DNA from 3 places in the Buttiauxella agrestis genome. Region 2 is predicted to be linked to each of the others. Evidence: predicted binding sites of a transcription regulator. Region 2 holds the regulator's gene; each other region holds the start of a gene.

Region 1 (5,847 bases), 1.6 Mb from region 2:
ACCTTTAGCGCCGTTCTCAACAGAGAACTCAACTTTCTGGCCTTCGTCCAGAGTTTTGAAATCATTGCTCTGAATGGCAGAGAAGTGAACGAACACATCTTTGCTACCATTGTCAGGAGTGATGAAACCGAAACCTTTTTCTGGGTTAAACCATTTTACTAAACCAGTCATTTTAGACATAGATACTTCCTCATTATTTTACAGCCATTTAATATGGCGAACGTGGTCTGTATTGCAGAACGTTTCTTATTTAGGCACTTAGGAGGAGACTCACGAAGAAGGGTATCTGATGACTTGATAGCGCTTGAACTGAGGACTGCTTTACTAAAACTGCTTTCATAAGGTCTGTCTTCCAAACCGATGACGCATTTACTCATGCCTGCGCTTTGGAAGCAAGAATTATTTTCAAATAATAATTTTCTCATCAAGCTTTGCCGCCCTGCTCCCTTCCGCACAACCTCAACCTCGAATATGGGTGTGTGTTTTTTAATCAAAGCATCTGTGTGCGAGCTATAGTTAAACGGTAGCCGGATGAATGTGTAGATGGTGTCGCGATGGCCCGTTTGTTGTTGGTACTTCTCTTGATGTCTACGTTTTTGCCGATGACGCATGCAGCCACCGACGAACAGCCGTTGAAATTCGATACCCAGGTTAACACCGTCCTGGGTGATTATGATGTGATGAAAGAGCGGCGCGTGATACGCGTTTTAATCCCTTACAGCAAAACTTTCTACTTTATTGACAACCGGGGTACGCAGCGCGGCATCATGGTTGAGTTGATGCAACAGTTTGACAAACAAATCAATAAAGGCCTTAAACCCTCAAAAAAAACACATCTCCTTTTTATTCCAACCGCACGTGATCAGCTCATCCCACAGCTAATTGCTGGCCGTGGCGATGTCATTGCTGCCAATTTAACGATGACTCCAGAACGTGAAAAGTTAGTCGATTTCAGCGATCCCTTAGCTAAAAATGTCCGTGAAGTAGTGATTGCCAGCGGCAAGGCTCCCGAACTCACAACCGCAGAATCTCTGTCGGGTAAATCTCTGTTTGTTAACCCTTCTACCAGCTACATTTCGAGTATTGATACACTTAATAAAAGCCTGACCGAGAAACAACTTCCACCCGCGATAGTGATCAAAGCCCCCGGCAATTTTGAACCCGAAGATATTCTGGAAATGGTCAATGCGAACCTCGCCGACTACACCGTGGTGGACAGATATCTGGCAATCTTGTGGAAACAGATTTACCCCAACATTGTGGTTTACGAAAATATTACGCTGCGGGATGACGGTTCTATCGCCCTTGCTATGCGCAAAAACTCCCCTTTGCTTAAGGCCCAGCTCGATAAATTCACGGCTAGCCACAAAATCGGCACTTCATTCGGGAATCAACAGGTTTATAAATATTTGCGCAATACGAAGTGGGTAAAAGATGCGCGTTCGGAAGATGAGATAAATAAATTTAATCAGGTCACTGAAATATTTCGCAAATATGGTGCGCAATATAATGTCGACTGGCTACTAATGGCGGCTCAAGGCTACCAGGAGTCACGTCTCGATCAGTCTGTGCGAAGCAAAAGCGGTGCAATTGGCGTGATGCAGGTTCTCCCGACCACCGGTAAAGAGTTAAAGGTAGGCGATATCAGTTTAATCGACCCGAACATTAATGCAGGAGTGAAATACATCCGCTTCATGCGCGACCGTTATTTTGCGGATGAACCCATGAGTGACATGAACAAAATGCTATTCACTTTCGCGTCTTATAATGCAGGACCGGCTAAAATTTCCCGATTACGTAAAGAAGCAGCCAAAAGTGGCCTTGACCCTAATATCTGGTTTAACAATGTTGAAAGAATTGCGCAGCTGCGTATAGGTAATGAAACGGTGCAATACGTGAGCAACATCTTTAAGTATTACGTTGCTTATCAGCTCATCATGGAACAAATAAAAGCGCGGAAAGCAGAGTTGCCTGTTGCCGCCAGTACCGCAGAATAGCTCTGCCTGTGATAGCTTCAGCATTCTTTTTCAATAACATCACTTGCCTTGAATGTCGAGATTTATTACTGTATATAAACACAGCCTTAAAAGAGACGTATCAATGTTCGTGGAACTGGTTTACGACAAACGAAATGTAGCGGGTCTTCCCGGTGCAAATGAAAAAATCCTTGCCGAGCTTACCCGAAGAGTTCAGACCATTTTTCCAGATGCTGACGTCAGAGTGAAACCCATGCAGATGAATGCGGTTCACAGTGATTGCACGAAAAATGAGAAAGAGAAAATCAACCGCCTGGTTGAAGAGATGTTTGATGAAGCGGATTTCTGGCTGGTTTGCGAAGACTAACAACAGGTCGCACAACAATGAGAAAAACAACCGTAGTTTTAATTGTCGTCGCCATACTGGTCTGGCTTGCGAGCCAGCAGGGTTGGATTTAACACACGACTGAGGAAGTGCTACCGAAAGCTAGCCTTCCTTAAATTTGATTTCATACAGACGAAAAAAAAACCACCTGAAAGGTGGTTTTCTTCAATATGGTGCCGACTACCGGAATCGAACTGGTGACCTACTGATTACAAGTCAGTTGCTCTACCTACTGAGCTAAGTCGGCGTGGAATGCATAGTACATAAACTCGATCTACGATGCAATTCCTTGCGAACTGTTCGCTTAAAAATTCAACTTATTGTTATAAAATCAACCAGTCACGCGCGAAAAATCTGTATTTTGCGTAAAAATTGCACTTCTTATAAACCGGTTACTGCGATTTAAAACACTTTTGATGAGAAATCGTTTTTGACTTCGCTTTCTATATAAGTGTTCAAGCCCCATCCGGCACGCGCCAGTTCTTTCATTTTTTCCAGATGTTCTGGCCCTGGGTGGCGGATATCGTACAGATACACGTGATTATTCTTGAACCGGACTTTCATCGAGTTTGCATCAATCTGGAAACTGACAACCTGTGAATCACCACTTTTGTTGGAATAATTTTCCATACCACATCCTCTTTGATTGAACCTGAATTCGGTCGATTCATCTATTAATCACGTCCAGAGTTTTGGTAAAGGGTAATAGCTCACGATTTCAGAAAAACAATAAAAAAAGGGGAGCCATTGGCTCCCCTTTTATCATTAGCGAGTTCGCTAATTACATATGTTCGATCATTGCGTCGCCAAACTCTGAACATTTCAGCAACTTAGCGCCTTCCATCAGGCGTTCGAAATCGTAAGTTACGGTTTTCGCGTTAATCGCGCCTTCCATACCTTTAACAATTAAGTCAGCCGCTTCGAACCATTCCATATGACGCAACATCATTTCAGCAGACAGAATAATAGAACCTGGGTTCACTTTATCCTGGCCTGCATATTTTGGTGCGGTGCCGTGGGTGGCTTCGAACAGTGCACATTCGTCACCGATGTTAGCGCCTGGTGCGATACCGATACCGCCAACCTGAGCTGCCAGCGCGTCGGAGATGTAGTCACCGTTCAGGTTCATACAAGCAATAACATCGTATTCAGCAGGACGCAGCAGGATCTGTTGCAGGAATGCATCAGCAATCACGTCTTTAACGATAATCTCTTTGCCGGTGTTAGGGTTCTTCAGTTTCACCCATGGGCCGCCATCGATCAGCTCGCCGCCGAACTCTTCACGCGCTAATTGATAGCCCCAGTCTTTGAAAGCACCTTCGGTGAATTTCATGATGTTGCCTTTGTGTACCAGGGTCACGGAATCACGGTCGTTAGTGATTGCGTATTCGATGGCTGCACGAACCAGGCGTTTGGTGCCTTCTTCAGAGCACGGCTTGATGCCGATACCGCAATGTTCAGGGAAGCGAATTTTCGTCACGCCCATTTCATCACGCAGGAATTTGATGACTTTTTCAGCTTCAGCGCTGTCAGCCTTCCACTCGATGCCCGCATAAATATCTTCTGAGTTTTCACGGAAGATAACCATGTTGGTCAGTTCTGGGTGTTTAACCGGGCTTGGCGTGCCCTGGTAGTAACGCACCGGACGCAGGCACACGTACAGGTCAAGCTGCTGACGCAGCGCAACGTTCAGGGAACGAATACCGCCGCCAACTGGAGTGGTCAGTGGGCCTTTAATTGCCACGCGGTAATCACGAATCAGGTCCAGAGTTTCTTCTGGCAGCCAGACATCCTGGCCATAAAGTTGGGTAGATTTTTCGCCGGTATAGATTTCCATCCAGGAAATTTTCCGCTCGCCTTTGTAGGCCTTCTGCACGGCGGCATCAACCACTTTGATCATAGCTGGCGTCACGTCCACACCGATACCATCACCTTCAATGAAAGGAATGATTGGGTTGTGAGGAACATTCAGTTTGCCATCTTGCAGGGTGATCTTTTTACCTTCCGCCGGAACAACTACTTTGCTTTCCATTAACCTTCTCCTTCGAGCGATTCTTTTTGTTAATGATTTGTAATGTGCGTGTCAATACTACTTGAATATCAGGCCCGCGCCAATCACTGGTGATTTCCGTTATAATGCGTTAATACCTAACGTCTGAAAACACTATGAATAAAACTTCTTTTAGAAATCACCAAGTTGAACGATTCAGCACACGACGCCCTGCCAAAAAAAAGCGCCCGGACGGACCGAAGCGGCTGGTTATCTTCAATAAACCCTACGATGTGCTACCGCAGTTCACCGACGAATCTGGCCGCAGCACGCTGAAAGATTACATACCGTTACAAGGAATTTACGCGGCGGGCCGTCTGGATCGCGACAGCGAAGGCCTGCTGGTGTTAACCAATGACGGCGCTTTACAGGCGCTACTCACCCAACCGGGCAAACGTACCGGGAAAGTCTATTTTGTGCAGGTTGAAGGTGCAGTAACAGCAGAAGCGCTGGAATCTCTGCGTAGCGGCGTCACCCTAAACGATGGCCCTACTCTGCCCGCAGGAGCTGAACTGGTTGACGAGCCTGCATGGATTTGGGCGCGTAACCCGCCGATTCGTGAACGCAAGGCGATTCCTACCAGCTGGTTGAAAATCACCTTGTACGAAGGGCGTAACCGCCAGGTAAGGCGTATGACGGCGCATGTGGGTTATCCAACTCTACGCCTGATTCGTTATGCAATGGGGACACTGGAACTGAGCGATTTGGCACCGGGCGAATGGCGCGAAATCCCGATTGAGACCTTATAAAAGGTTCTGAGTATTGACGCCGTGTTGTGTGACGTGTGAAACGCGACTGCTGAGGAACGCGTCACTATCAGGCACGGTGATTTCCAGCGCTTGCTCAAATAGAGAAGAGTTAATCAAGAAATTGGCGCTACAAGCGTTGCTGGCAATAGGGATGTTCCATGCCGTTGCCAGCCGCATCAGGGCTTTTACATCGGAGTGATGTGGCACCGCACTAAGCGGATCCCAGAAGAAAACCAGCACATCAATCTGACCTGACGCAATCAAATACCCTAGCTGTTGATCGCCACCTATCGAGCCACTCATCAAAGCCAGTACAGATAAACGGGTATGAGCCTGCAAGAGATTTCCGGTAGTGCCGGTTGCGTAAATAATGTGGTTGCTGAGTGTTGTCTGGTTATCAATCGCCCAGTTCAGCAGGTCGGGTTTACAAGGATCGTGAGCCACTAAAGCGATACGTTTCTGTTGCGGCATAATACGCGTGGTAAGCTGCATGATGGTACCCTCGTGATGATTTAAAAAATCTCACTTAGTATAGGTCACAAGAAAAAAGTGTGATCCAGATCATTTATTGATAATGATAGGTATCATTCAGCTAACCGAGAGAAACTTATGTTTAAACCGCACGTTACTGTCGCCTGCGTGGTTCAGGCACAGGGGAAATTTTTGGTTGTTGAAGAAACAATCAAT
Region 2 (5,847 bases):
CTTTTCCCAGCGCAGGAAAAGCTCAGCTTTCAGCATCGGGTAGAGTAATTCGACCTGACGCAGAAGCTCTCCGCGTGAAATGTGGCGATGCTGCGTGATAATCGCGGCCAGCAGAGAAGGCAACACCAGCATATGCAAGATGTTGTTACGGTAATAAGTCATCAGTACCGCCTGCTCACGCGGCAGAATGATGATGTCACCGATAGTATCTTTCTCTACTTCAAACTTGTTCATTTGCAACGCGTGTTCAATCAGTGCTTCTGCTGACTGGTCTGGCGTAGTCGCATCTGGTGAATACGGCACATTACGCAACAGGCTCAAGTAGCAATTGAGCTGCTCGGTCAATTGTTCACGAGTAAGTGAACGCTGACGCGACGCAAGTAATGCGGTACAGCACAGGTTCATGGCATTTGCCGCCCCTGCATTGTTGATACGCACCATCAACTCGGCAGCAATTTCATTGACCGTTGGCGTCAGCCACGCCGGGCGAATCGCTTCGATTGGATCGATTGAATCACGCCACTCAGGAACACGCTGATTGAGGAATGTCATCAACGGCATCGGTTCGCCGAAGTTCACATAGCCCTGGCCGAGGTTACGCAGCTTGCTCAGCCCGCGCACCATCTGCATAAAGCTCTCTTTTTCTTTAGTCGCACCGCGCAGTTCTTTGGCGTAAGTCCCCACTTCCATTACATGCTCGTAGCCAATGTAAATTGGCACCAATGTAATTGGACGAGTACCGCCGCGCAGCATGGCCTGAATGGTCATCGACAGCGTGCCGGTTTTCGGGTCAAGCAAACGCCCGGTACGGGAACGCCCACCTTCCACAAAGTATTCAACGGAATAGCCACGGCTAAACAGCTCGCCAAGATATTCACGGAACACGGTGGAATAGAGTTTGCTGCCTTTAAAGGTACGGCGAATAAAGAACGCGCCCAGGCGACGGAAAATCGGGCCTGCTGGCCAGAAATTCAGGTTGATACCCGCCGCGATGTGCGGAGGAACTAACCCCTGGTGATAAAGCACGTAAGACAGCAGCATGTAGTCCATGTGGCTGCGGTGGCAGGGCACATAGACAATCTCGTGGCCGTCATGAGCCAGTTGGCGCACACGCTCAGCGTTGTGAACGTTAATGCCCTGGTACAAACGGTTCCACGTCAGACCTAACACGCGGTCGGTCAAACGAACGGCTTCATAAGAGAAGTTGGCCGCAATTTCTTCCATCAGCGCGACAGCATTTTGCTGCGCCTTTTCATGGGAGATTTTCTTGCTACGCGCTTCGTCTTCTACCGCGCGGGCGATAGCTTTTGATGCCAGAAGTTTGTTAAACAGATCCTGGCGTACCGGCAGACGCGGCCCGACAGTCGCCAGGCGCTGACGTGCGAAGTGCATACGTGCCACTCGCGCCAGTTTCTGAGCGATTTTTTTATCTGTACCGTGATCGGTTGCCATCTGGCGCAGCGAAACCGGTGCAGAAAAACGCACAAAGCTGTCGCGGCCAAGCCAGGAGACGGCGAAGAATTTCTGAATGCCGTTGAGCATTCTTAATGGCGGATTCACTTCGCCTTTTTCGCGCCCCGGTGAACGGCCAAACATGACCGAAACAGGCACCATCTGCACATCCAGATTTGGATTGCTACGGTGCAAATCGAGGTAATCATGGAACAGCTTGATCGACTCTTCTTTTGGCGTGTAATAAGTGAATACACGCGGCCCGCCATGGATAAAGACATAGCGCGGCAGCACCGCTCCGTCGATTTCTAACGGCTCGAGAGGGTCGGGCAAGTTATGCGCGAGGCATTGAGCGCGCAGGGTTAATAAGTCCGCCTTTGAGTTATAGGGCAGCACGTACATTATTGGACGTGTGGGATCTAAGCCCAGTTCGGCTTGTGGATCTGCCGGAATAGACTTGCTCTTTACCAGAACGCCTAATGGTAAATTAAGTAATTTGTAGTAGATTCTTGGCCAGCCTGACATAAACGATGTAAAGCCTCAGGTTAATGATGCAAATTCGCCGCAAGAATATCAGAATCTGACCCAGATTTCTGTGGCGTTATAATTTTGACAAGCATTGATGCAAATAATTTGAAAAGGTTGCCCAAAATGGCGAGTAGTACCACTGGACTTACCCGTATTATCAAAGCTGCAGGCTATTCATGGAAAGGGCTAAAAGCGGCCTGGATCAACGAAGCTGCTTTCCGCCAGGAGGGCGTTTCGGCTGTCATCGCCATCGCTATTGCCTGCTGGTTAGATGTTGACCCTATTACCCGTATTTTACTGATTGGTTCAGTCGTGCTGGTGATGATTGTCGAAATCCTCAATAGCGCTATTGAGGCCCTCGTTGACCGTGTTGGTACTGACTATCACGAGCTTTCCGGGCGAGCGAAAGATATGGGCTCAGCCGCTGTATTAATCGCCATTATCCTTGCAGTAATTACCTGGGTCACGCTGCTTTGGCAGCATTTGCGATAGTCTTTCCAGAATAGTTAAGTGCCTGGTTTTTTGCTTAATTTGTGGTTCCAAATTCGCCTTTAACTGTATATACTCACAGCATAACTGTATAAACACCCAGGGGGCGGAATGAAAGCGTTAACTACCAGGCAGCAAGAGGTGTTTGATCTTATTCGGGATCATATCAGCCAGACCGGCATGCCACCGACACGTGCCGAGATTGCTCAACGTCTGGGGTTCCGTTCACCGAACGCTGCTGAAGAACATTTAAAAGCTCTCGCCCGTAAAGGCGTGATTGAGATTGTTTCCGGCGCTTCGCGTGGCATTCGCTTGCTGGTGGAAGAGATCACCGGCATCCCGCTGGTTGGGCGCGTCGCTGCGGGTGAACCACTCCTTGCGCAGCAGCATATCGAAGGCCATTACCAGGTAGATCCTTCACTGTTCAAACCGAATGCCGACTTCCTGCTGCGCGTCAGTGGGATGTCTATGAAAGACATCGGTATTATGGACGGTGATTTACTGGCGGTGCATAAAACTCAGGATGTGCGTAACGGCCAGGTTGTGGTGGCGCGCATTGATGATGAAGTGACAGTTAAACGTTTGAAACAGCAGGGGAATACCGTTCACCTGCTGCCAGAAAACAGCGAATTCGAGCCGATAGTGGTTGACCTGCGCGAGCATAACTTCTCGATTGAAGGGCTGGCTGTTGGCGTAATTCGCAACGGTGACTGGCTGTAAAATCTCTTTAGGTGATGCGCATTTAAGTGCGCATCACTGTCTTAATTCTCTTTGATCTCCTTCAGGAGAGGTCATGCAATTATTCTCCACAGCGGATCGTGCGCTCTGGCGCCTCGCTTTACCCATGATTTTCTCCAACATTACCGTCCCGCTGCTTGGCCTTGTCGATACCGCCGTTATTGGTCATCTGGATAGTCCTGTTTATTTGGGCGGCGTTGCCATTGGTGCGACAGCAACCAGCTTCCTGTTTATGTTATTGCTGTTTCTGCGCATGAGTACCACCGGCTTAACCGCCCAGGCCTTTGGTGCAAACAACCCCTCCGCTTTAGCTCGCGCACTGGTTCAGCCTTTATTGCTGGCACTCGGAGCGGGTATTGCCATTGTCTTGCTGCGCGAACCGCTAATCTCACTGGCTCTGCGTATTGTCGGTGGTAATCAGGATGTGCTCTATCAAGCGCGACGTTTTCTTGAGATTCGTTGGCTAAGCGCCCCGGCTTCCCTGGCTAATTTGGTCTTGCTCGGCTGGTTGCTGGGCGTTCAATACGCACGCGCGCCGGTTATCTTGTTAGTGGTCGGTAACGTTCTGAATATTGTGCTCGACGTGTGGCTGGTGATGGGGCTGCATATGAATGTTCAGGGGGCTGCACTCGCTACCGTCACGGCTGAATACGCCACATTTATCATCGGCTTGCTCATGGTGAAAAAGGTCATGGGCCTGCGTGGAATCAGTGGTGAAATACTCAAACAGGCTTGGCGCGGTAATGTTCGGCGCTTGTTGGCGCTTAACCGTGACATCATGCTCCGCTCGCTGTTATTACAGATTTGCTTTGCCTCCGTGACCATCTTTGGCGCGCGTTTGGGCAGTGAAATCGTCGCGGTGAATGCGGTACTAATGACGTTGCTGACCTTCACCGCTTACGCGCTCGATGGTTTTGCCTATGCCGTTGAGGCGCATTCCGGGCAGGCTTATGGGGCCAGAAATCGGGGGCAATTACTCGAAGTCTGGGGGGCTGCATGTCGCCAGGCAGGTTTAGTCGCGCTGGCATTCGCCGCCGTTTATGCCTTGTTGGGTGAGCAAATTGTTTCCCTTTTGACGTCAATTGCTGAGCTGCAACGGCAAGCGGATATCTATTTGTATTGGCAGATAATTTTACCCGTTGTCGGCGTGTGGTGCTATTTGCTTGATGGCATGTTTATTGGTGCAACTCGAGGGACTGAAATGCGCAATAGCATGGCTGTCGCGGCGTTGGGCTTTGGCCTGTCGATGTTTACCGTACCGTATTTAGGCAACCACGGGCTGTGGCTTTCGCTGGCTGTATTCCTTGCGTTACGAGGTTTGTCGCTGGGCTGGATATGGCGTCGCCACTGGCAGAAAAACACCTGGTTTAACAATGTTCAAAATTAAGCCGTTAGGTTAAACATTCTTAGTTTTCCCCATACCGCCATATCCTTGACTACAATTATTTCCACGTCCAGCAGAAACAGGGTGTCAGCCAAACGGAAGCACCCGGACGATGGTAATTTTTTGTTAGTAATTTTTCACCGAACGATGAGGATATTATTATGAATAAAGACGAAATCGGCGGTAACTGGAAACAGTTCAAAGGCACAGTAAAAGAGAAATGGGGCAAACTGACTGACGATGATATGACCGTCATTGAAGGGAAACGCGATCAGCTTGTCGGCAAAATCCAGGAACGTTATGGATATGAAAAGGATAAGGCAGAGGAAGAGGTCGTTGATTGGGAAACTCGCAACAAATACCGTTGGTAATTAGTTTCCCTCAGATGTGTTAACTCTCAGCCCTGCCCAGGTACACGGACGTACCAAATACCCTAACGCGACTTCTTCTTTGACTGAATCGAATGGTCATGCCCACACGCTTCCGGGTGGCTACACGCTTCAACCTCCGCACAAGCACTGCACAATCCATGCGCCTCAATAACATTATGATGCAGAGCAAAGCCTGATTGGGCTGCTAATTGCTGCATAATATCTTCTACGCCTTCCGCACCCTGTTCTTTCACCGCGCCACATCGGTCGCAGATAAACATGGCTGATGAGTGAGTCGGTTGATCAAAAAGATGGCATAAAACATAGCTGTTGGTTGACTCTACACGGTGTACAAAACCTTGTTCGAGAAGAAAATCGAGCGCACGATACACCGTCGGGGGTTTAGCTTGCGGTTCGCTGGCACGCAGTAAATCCAGCAAGTCATAAGCGCTGATTGCACCTGCCTGCTGTGTCAGCAAACGCAGCACTTCAAGGCGTTGTGGCGTCAGGCGCACATTACGCTGCTCGCATAGTTTTTCAGCCTGCGCTAACACGTTTTGTGAAGTCGTGATGTCCATCAGCATTCCCCTGTAGATTAGCCCTACACTTTACCACAATGCGCAAAAAACGCCGAATGGTGCGCCATTCTGGTCACATCCTTTTGAGATGACTATCCCGGAGTTTGTTATGAATAAACCTGATTGCATTCGCCACTGGAAAGAACTGGAAGGTGAAGATGATTCAACCTATCCCGATAGCACTGAATTATTTTCCATTGGCGCGCCGCTGGCTCGCAAACTAGGTTTAACACGCCTGGGGATTCATCACGAACGCCTGCTACCCGGCCGCCGGACTTCTTATCCCCATGCCGAAAGCAGTGAAGAA
Region 3 (5,847 bases), 1.4 Mb from region 2:
AAGCGGGGTTTTTTTATAACGGTAACTTATGCCGCAGGCTGAGTTACAACGTCTTTGATACCTTTAACTTCGATCTCAACGCGACGATCTGGAGCCAGGCAATCAATCAGTTTAGCTTTAGGAGCTACGTTATCACAGGTGTTGCCAGTAACTGGGTTAGATTCGCCCATACCGCGTGGGGAGATCTTGTTAGCTGGGATACCTTTAGAGATCAGGTAATCAACAACAGACTGTGCACGTTTGTCAGACAGTTTCTGGTTGTATTCATCAGAACCGATACGGTCTGTGAAGCCCAGAACAACTACTGAACCATCTTTCGGATCAAGGTTGCTCAGCTGAGTATACAGCTGATCCAGAGCTTGCTGACCTTCTGGCTTCAGAGTTGCTTTGTTGAAGTTGAACAGAACGTCAGACTTCAGGGTGAAGTGCTTGGTCTGTACTTCTGGAGCTGGAGCTGGAGCTGGAGCTACAACTGGAGCTGCATCGTACTGACCGAAACGGTAAGAAACACCCAGGCTCAGCATGCCGTTGTCTGGACGAGTACCAACTGTTTGTGCGTCACCGATGTTGCTAACCCACTGGTAATCCAGACGAGTTGCGATATCACGAGTGATTGCGTATTCAACACCAACAGCTGCCAGTGGAGAAACACCAGTATCGTGGTCGCTCAGGCGAGTCGTACCAGCACCAGTGTTGTAGTTACCTTTAGAGTCTGCACGCCATACCATACCACCCAGACGAGTGTAGATATCCAGTTCGTCAGTGATTGGGTAGCTCAGTTTAGCAGCCAGTTGAACGCCTTGCGCTTTGAAAGCACCGTTATTCACGCTGCCGGTGTAAGCCATACGGCCCAACCAGTCATAACCCATTTCAAGACCAACGTACGGGTTAACCTGGTAACCACCGAACGCACCAGCACCCAGTTGGCTGTTGTGAGTTGAGCCATTGTTGTTCTGATAGCCGTTTCCGTAGAAACCGGTGTCATGGAACTGGGACCAACCCAACTTACCACCTGCATACCAGGTGTTATCTTTCGGTGCGGCCTGCGCTACGGTAGCGAAGCCAGCCAGTGCCACTGCAATCGCGATAGCTGTCTTTTTCATTTTTTGCGCCTCATTATCATCCAAAAAGGCCATGAGCTTTAAAATCGCTCTAAAGCCCAGGGTTAAATCCTTCGCCCGAGTTTATGCTCACTTGTTACTCTACCGATCAATCGGTGTTATGGAAGAGCAACCCTGGCGAGCTAAAGTCTACAACGTAGTTGAAAACTTACAAGTGTGATGTCCGTCAGGCATATGAAAAAAAACGACTTGTGTACACATTTTCTAACAACTTCGCGCAGATTTTATACTCAAAGATTTCTGGAGAATGCCGCTACAAGCGGCTTGAGACGCGGTTCCACTATGAATCACAAAGATTTGTCAGGAGCTGAAGAAAAGTTCCAGGATTTCTCTTAAATTTACTTAATGATACAAACTAGAATGAATTTTTAGGCCAGTTCGTGGTCGACACCCTGTTTTGGAGGTGTGCATCGGACGCATTATGAAGCCGATTGCATTGCCCATTTCTGCTGCGGATGACAGCTGCAAATGTTCTTCATCTGTTAATTCTTTAGGCAACCAACCGATGACCACGCTGTAATTTCCAGTCTGCAATGCTTTTACCATAGCATCTACGGTGAAAAGTGGATCTAACTGGCTCACCTGCATGACTTTTGTAAGTGGCAGACCTGCCGATTTAACCCATTGACGACTCAATTTTTGCTGTGGCGTTAGCCAAAGCTGCCAACGTGACTGCTGACCCAGTTGCTGGAGCAGGGGCAACAGAACCAGTTGCGTAACCCATGGCTGATCTTCGCTATAGATCACTTCACTTATCAACCCTTTAGTATTGTTACCTGCTGATGACTGAGTCAAAGAAGACGCAGAAGAAGAAAGAGGGGCAACGTGAGTTAGAACGTTATGTGATTGCATAGTTAATCCCGCCTGATGGGTTACTGTATGAATATACAGTAATGCCTGTCAGGCCAAAGATCAATCTAAATTTCGGAAAGCATATCGCAATTTCATCACGTAAATCTGCGGAATGCGAAAATGTGATTGCCGTCTGTCATGAGGTTACCTATTTTCGTGTTACTGGAAACAGTAACAAGCCGTAGTGATGTGTTATAGCATGATATTTAAGGATATATTCATGAAAAAGCGATCTTATACAAGGATTCATCAATCGAAAGAATGCTTATCCCCGCTAGGGGATATCAGCCATCGCTCATTGTTTGGAGGCTATAGTCTGACGGTCGATAATGTCGTGTTTGCCATGGTTTCTGAAGGGGAACTTTACTTAAGAGCGTGTGAGCAGACCGAGGTTTATTTTGTCAAGAGGGCGGCAGCGCCATTGCTCTATAACAAACGTGGGCGGACGATTGAACTTAACTACTTCCGTGTTGATGAAGGGTTATGGAACGATCAAGAAACGCTATTAAAACTATCAACGGATGCACTATTTAGCGCCCGTCGTGAAAAATCCCGCCATAAATCTCAGCAACGACTCAAAGATCTCCCGAATTTAACCCACAGTCTGGAGATGATGCTGTGGGAAGCCGGTATTGCGGATGTCAGAACGCTGCATGCTTACGGTGCAAAGCGGTCATGGATAAAGTTGAGGAGCGTGAATAAGGAGCTGGGAGTCAGAGTCTTACTGGCGCTGGCAGGGGCGATTTGCGGTATTCATGAAGCAGCACTCCCGGCGACGACGCGCCAGGAGTTAGTTGAGTGGGGGCAGCTATACGAACAACGGCATGCGGGTTAATCGTACTGCTGCGTGACAAGCTGCTGGAGGCGCGAGATTTCTGGTAAAAGTGCAACCAACAGGCCAATTTGCTGAAGGACTAATGGCTCTTTGGTCTCTGGTTGCGGCTCCAGTGAAGTTATCCGCTCTGACAGTCCCTGTAAGGCTTTTTGAACGCGTTCTTCATCGGCAGGCAGATGATGCAGGGCATCATCGACGTAACAAACGGCATCATCAAGCAGCAACAAAATATCTTCATTGGTCAGCATTTCGCGGTGTGCGCCCAACGCCGAGATATAACTGTTAAATGTATGATTGAGGCACAATAAGCGGAATGCCGTTTCCCGTGCTTCCGGCGTGACTCTTGGCTCTGAGGACATATTCGATACCACAGATGCCAGCTCCGCATCCTTGTTGTGTGCATCCCGGCGCGCAATACGATACTCCAGTCGGTTATCACGACCTTGATGATATTGCTCGAGAATGGCATCCAGATAGCGGCAATTGGCATTGAATGCCCGTTCTACCACTAATGGCAGCCGACGGAATCGCCAGTCCGGCCAGATGAAACTCACCGCCGCCCATGCAATCCCACATCCCAAAAGGGTGTCGAAAATTCGCGGCATGGCGACTTCAAAACCTTCACCCAACAGGTTGAAACACAGCAACACCAGCAATGTGATGAACATAGTGGCGTGAGCGTATTGCACGTTGCGGAAGGCAAAAAACAGCACGCCGGTGATAACAATTAAAACCAGTTGCCCTTCCAGTGACGGCACAAAATAGAGAACCGGTAAACCGACTGCCACGCCGACTAACGTGCCAATTATACGAAGCGCTAAGCGGCGACGAGTGGCACTGTAGTTGGGCTGGCAAACAAACAGGCTGGTCAGAAGTATCCAGTAACCATGTTTTAGCCCGGTAAACTGAATAAACGCGTAGCCGACGCACAGCACCACAGACATGCGTACCGCATGGCGGAATAAAGCAGACTCCGGTGTCAGATTGCGCTTCAACCGTTGCCACATATCACCAAAGCCGGTCAAACGGTCATCAAGCAGGCGGTTTTCGATATTATTTTCCGGTGCTGCCAGCGCCTGCTCAGACTCAATCGTCGCCAGTTGAGCGTCAATTGCGCGCAAGTTACTCACCAGATAACCCAGTGCTTTTAATTCGCTCGCCAGCGCTGGGTCAGTTTTCAGCCTTTCAATCGCAGCGTCCAGATGCGTAAATGCACGCTCAAAGCGTGGGTCGTGTTGGTATTTCACCCGCAGTAAAACAGAGCGCGAGAGCTGCAAACAGGCTTGAGATTGCAGGGATAGCAGGCGTTGAAAGCGGAACATAATATCGCTGTAGCGGAATTTGTCGCGCAGCGCCTGGTATTGAATATGTGATGAGCTTGCGCGTTCGTGAATATCCTGGGCGACAAAATAGTAGTGCAGTGTGCGGCGTGTGCCGCGCTGACCACGATCGCCACGCAAACGCGTCAATAATGAACCTTTCGTCTGATTTAACGTTGTCACCAACTGGCTGTTAGCCATGGCAAGCTCAAGCATCGGAGCCTGGCTTTCTTCTTCGATATCGGGGTCAAAAAGCGTAGCTTTAACTTCCAGATAACGAGCGAGGCTTTCATAACAACGTGCCAGGTTATCTTGCAGCGGGCGAATGGGGAAAATCAGATGGCCTGCCAGAGTCAGAAAGTTGTACCAGATTGCACCTGCCAGCAGCAGAATCGGTTGTTGATACCAGTGGTCGTATAAAGAAATACCCAACATGGTATAGATGGCAATGAGCAGCGCGCCAAAGGCGATGGTGGCATAACGCTGGCCTAAACCGCCCAGCAGAATAAATCCGCTGGTGGAAATCATTAATCCAATGCCAAACAGCAGCGGCCACGGGTACAGCAATTCCACAGAAGCCGAAGCAATAAAGAAACTGACCAGGGTTATCAGAAGGTTTCGCAAGCGCCCGGCCAGCCGGTCATCTAAATCGGCAAGGGCCGCGGCAACCACACCCAGGGTCAGTGGAATAGTGAGCTTAACTTCACCTAACCACCATGGCAGAGCAGCCGTGCCCGTCAGCGCAATAAAGATGCGCAAGTTATACAGCCAGGCGCTATTCCAGGTGTAGCGACGCAGAATTGGACTAAGCATTAATACTCACTAAATTTGTCAAATTTACTGGAAACGACGGCGGGCGTTTGCTTCACGCGCAGCCTGTGCGACTTCGACAGAAACGACACGGCGGCCCACAGGCCAAAGCGCGATCACAGCGATTTTGAAATTAGCGATCCCCACAGGAATACCGATAATGGTGATGCACTGGGCGATACCGGTGGTGATATGAAGCACGCAGAGCCACCAGCCGAAAAATATCAGCCAGATGATATTCAGCAATGTACCACCGGTATTCATGACGGCACTTTTACCCTGAGGGTTAAGTTCATCAACATGAATGGCTTCGTTACCGTACGGTACGAAAGAGAGTTTAGTAATCTCCCAGCAGGATCGTGTCAGCGGCAACGTGAAAATAAAAATGATACTGACCAGAGTGGCCAGCAACCAGGATAGGGTGGTCAGAAAACCGCCGAGTACAAAGTTCAACACATTAAGGACTGTACGCATAATCACTCTTACTGTAACTGGTATAGTTGGACAAATTAATAACCACAACAATTGTAACGCGTTTTTACTCTGGAGCGTCATTCCTTCGCCGGGTAAACTTAACCACATTCACCATTCTGGATCAGGCAAAGCGTAATGGAATTAAAAGCGACCTCTCTTGGCAAACATTTAGCACAGCACCCCTACAATCGTGTGAAATTACTGGCTGCGGGTGTAGAGGTGAAAGGAGAACGTCACGAATACCTTATTCCATTCAATCAGTTAATTGCCATCAATTGCAAGCGCGGTCTGGTCTGGGGCGAGCTGGAATTTGTGCTTCCAGATGACAAAGTTGTGCGTTTGCATGGTACAGAATGGAATGAAACCCAGCGCTTTTATCATCATCTTGATCAGTTGTGGCAGAGCTGGAGTATCGAGATGAGTGAAGTCGCGGCGC

The links. The regulator LexA, encoded in region 2, represses DNA repair genes until DNA is damaged. The targets are predictions, from matches to a motif close to TNCTGTATGTACATACAGNA.
Region 1: DY231_RS14530 (DinI-like family protein) is a predicted target of LexA. The motif match lies at 2,064-2,083, and genes of this name have one in related genera.
Region 3: sulA (SOS-induced cell division inhibitor SulA) is a predicted target of LexA. The motif match lies at 1,995-2,014, and genes of this name have one in related genera.

The regions. Positions count from the first base shown of each region.
Region 1 covers NZ_UIGI01000001.1:3,047,298-3,053,144, forward strand. The annotation lists gene cspE (transcription antiterminator/RNA stability regulator CspE) at 1-180, opposite strand, end outside; gene DY231_RS14525 (MltF family protein) at 585-1,997, shown strand; gene DY231_RS14530 (DinI-like family protein) at 2,101-2,343, shown strand; tRNA gene DY231_RS14535 (tRNA-Thr) at 2,533-2,608, opposite strand; gene DY231_RS14540 (hypothetical protein) at 2,764-2,991, opposite strand; gene icd (NADP-dependent isocitrate dehydrogenase) at 3,143-4,393, opposite strand; gene rluE (23S rRNA pseudouridine(2457) synthase RluE) at 4,528-5,160, shown strand; gene DY231_RS14555 (methylglyoxal synthase) at 5,155-5,652, opposite strand; gene DY231_RS14560 (NUDIX hydrolase) at 5,770-5,847, shown strand, end outside.
Region 2 covers NZ_UIGI01000001.1:4,632,727-4,638,573, reverse strand. The annotation lists gene plsB (glycerol-3-phosphate 1-O-acyltransferase PlsB) at 1-1,977, opposite strand, end outside; gene DY231_RS21925 (diacylglycerol kinase) at 2,104-2,472, shown strand; gene lexA (transcriptional repressor LexA) at 2,581-3,189, shown strand; gene dinF (MATE family efflux transporter DinF) at 3,263-4,594, shown strand; gene DY231_RS21910 (CsbD family protein) at 4,753-4,962, shown strand; gene zur (zinc uptake transcriptional repressor Zur) at 5,025-5,540, opposite strand; gene DY231_RS21900 (cupin domain-containing protein) at 5,650-5,847, shown strand, end outside.
Region 3 covers NZ_UIGI01000001.1:3,251,787-3,257,633, reverse strand. The annotation lists gene ompA (porin OmpA) at 27-1,103, opposite strand; gene sulA (SOS-induced cell division inhibitor SulA) at 1,464-1,973, opposite strand; gene DY231_RS15525 (TfoX/Sxy family DNA transformation protein) at 2,194-2,808, shown strand; gene yccS (YccS family putative transporter) at 2,805-4,940, opposite strand; gene DY231_RS15515 (YccF domain-containing protein) at 4,965-5,411, opposite strand; gene helD (DNA helicase IV) at 5,547-5,847, shown strand, end outside.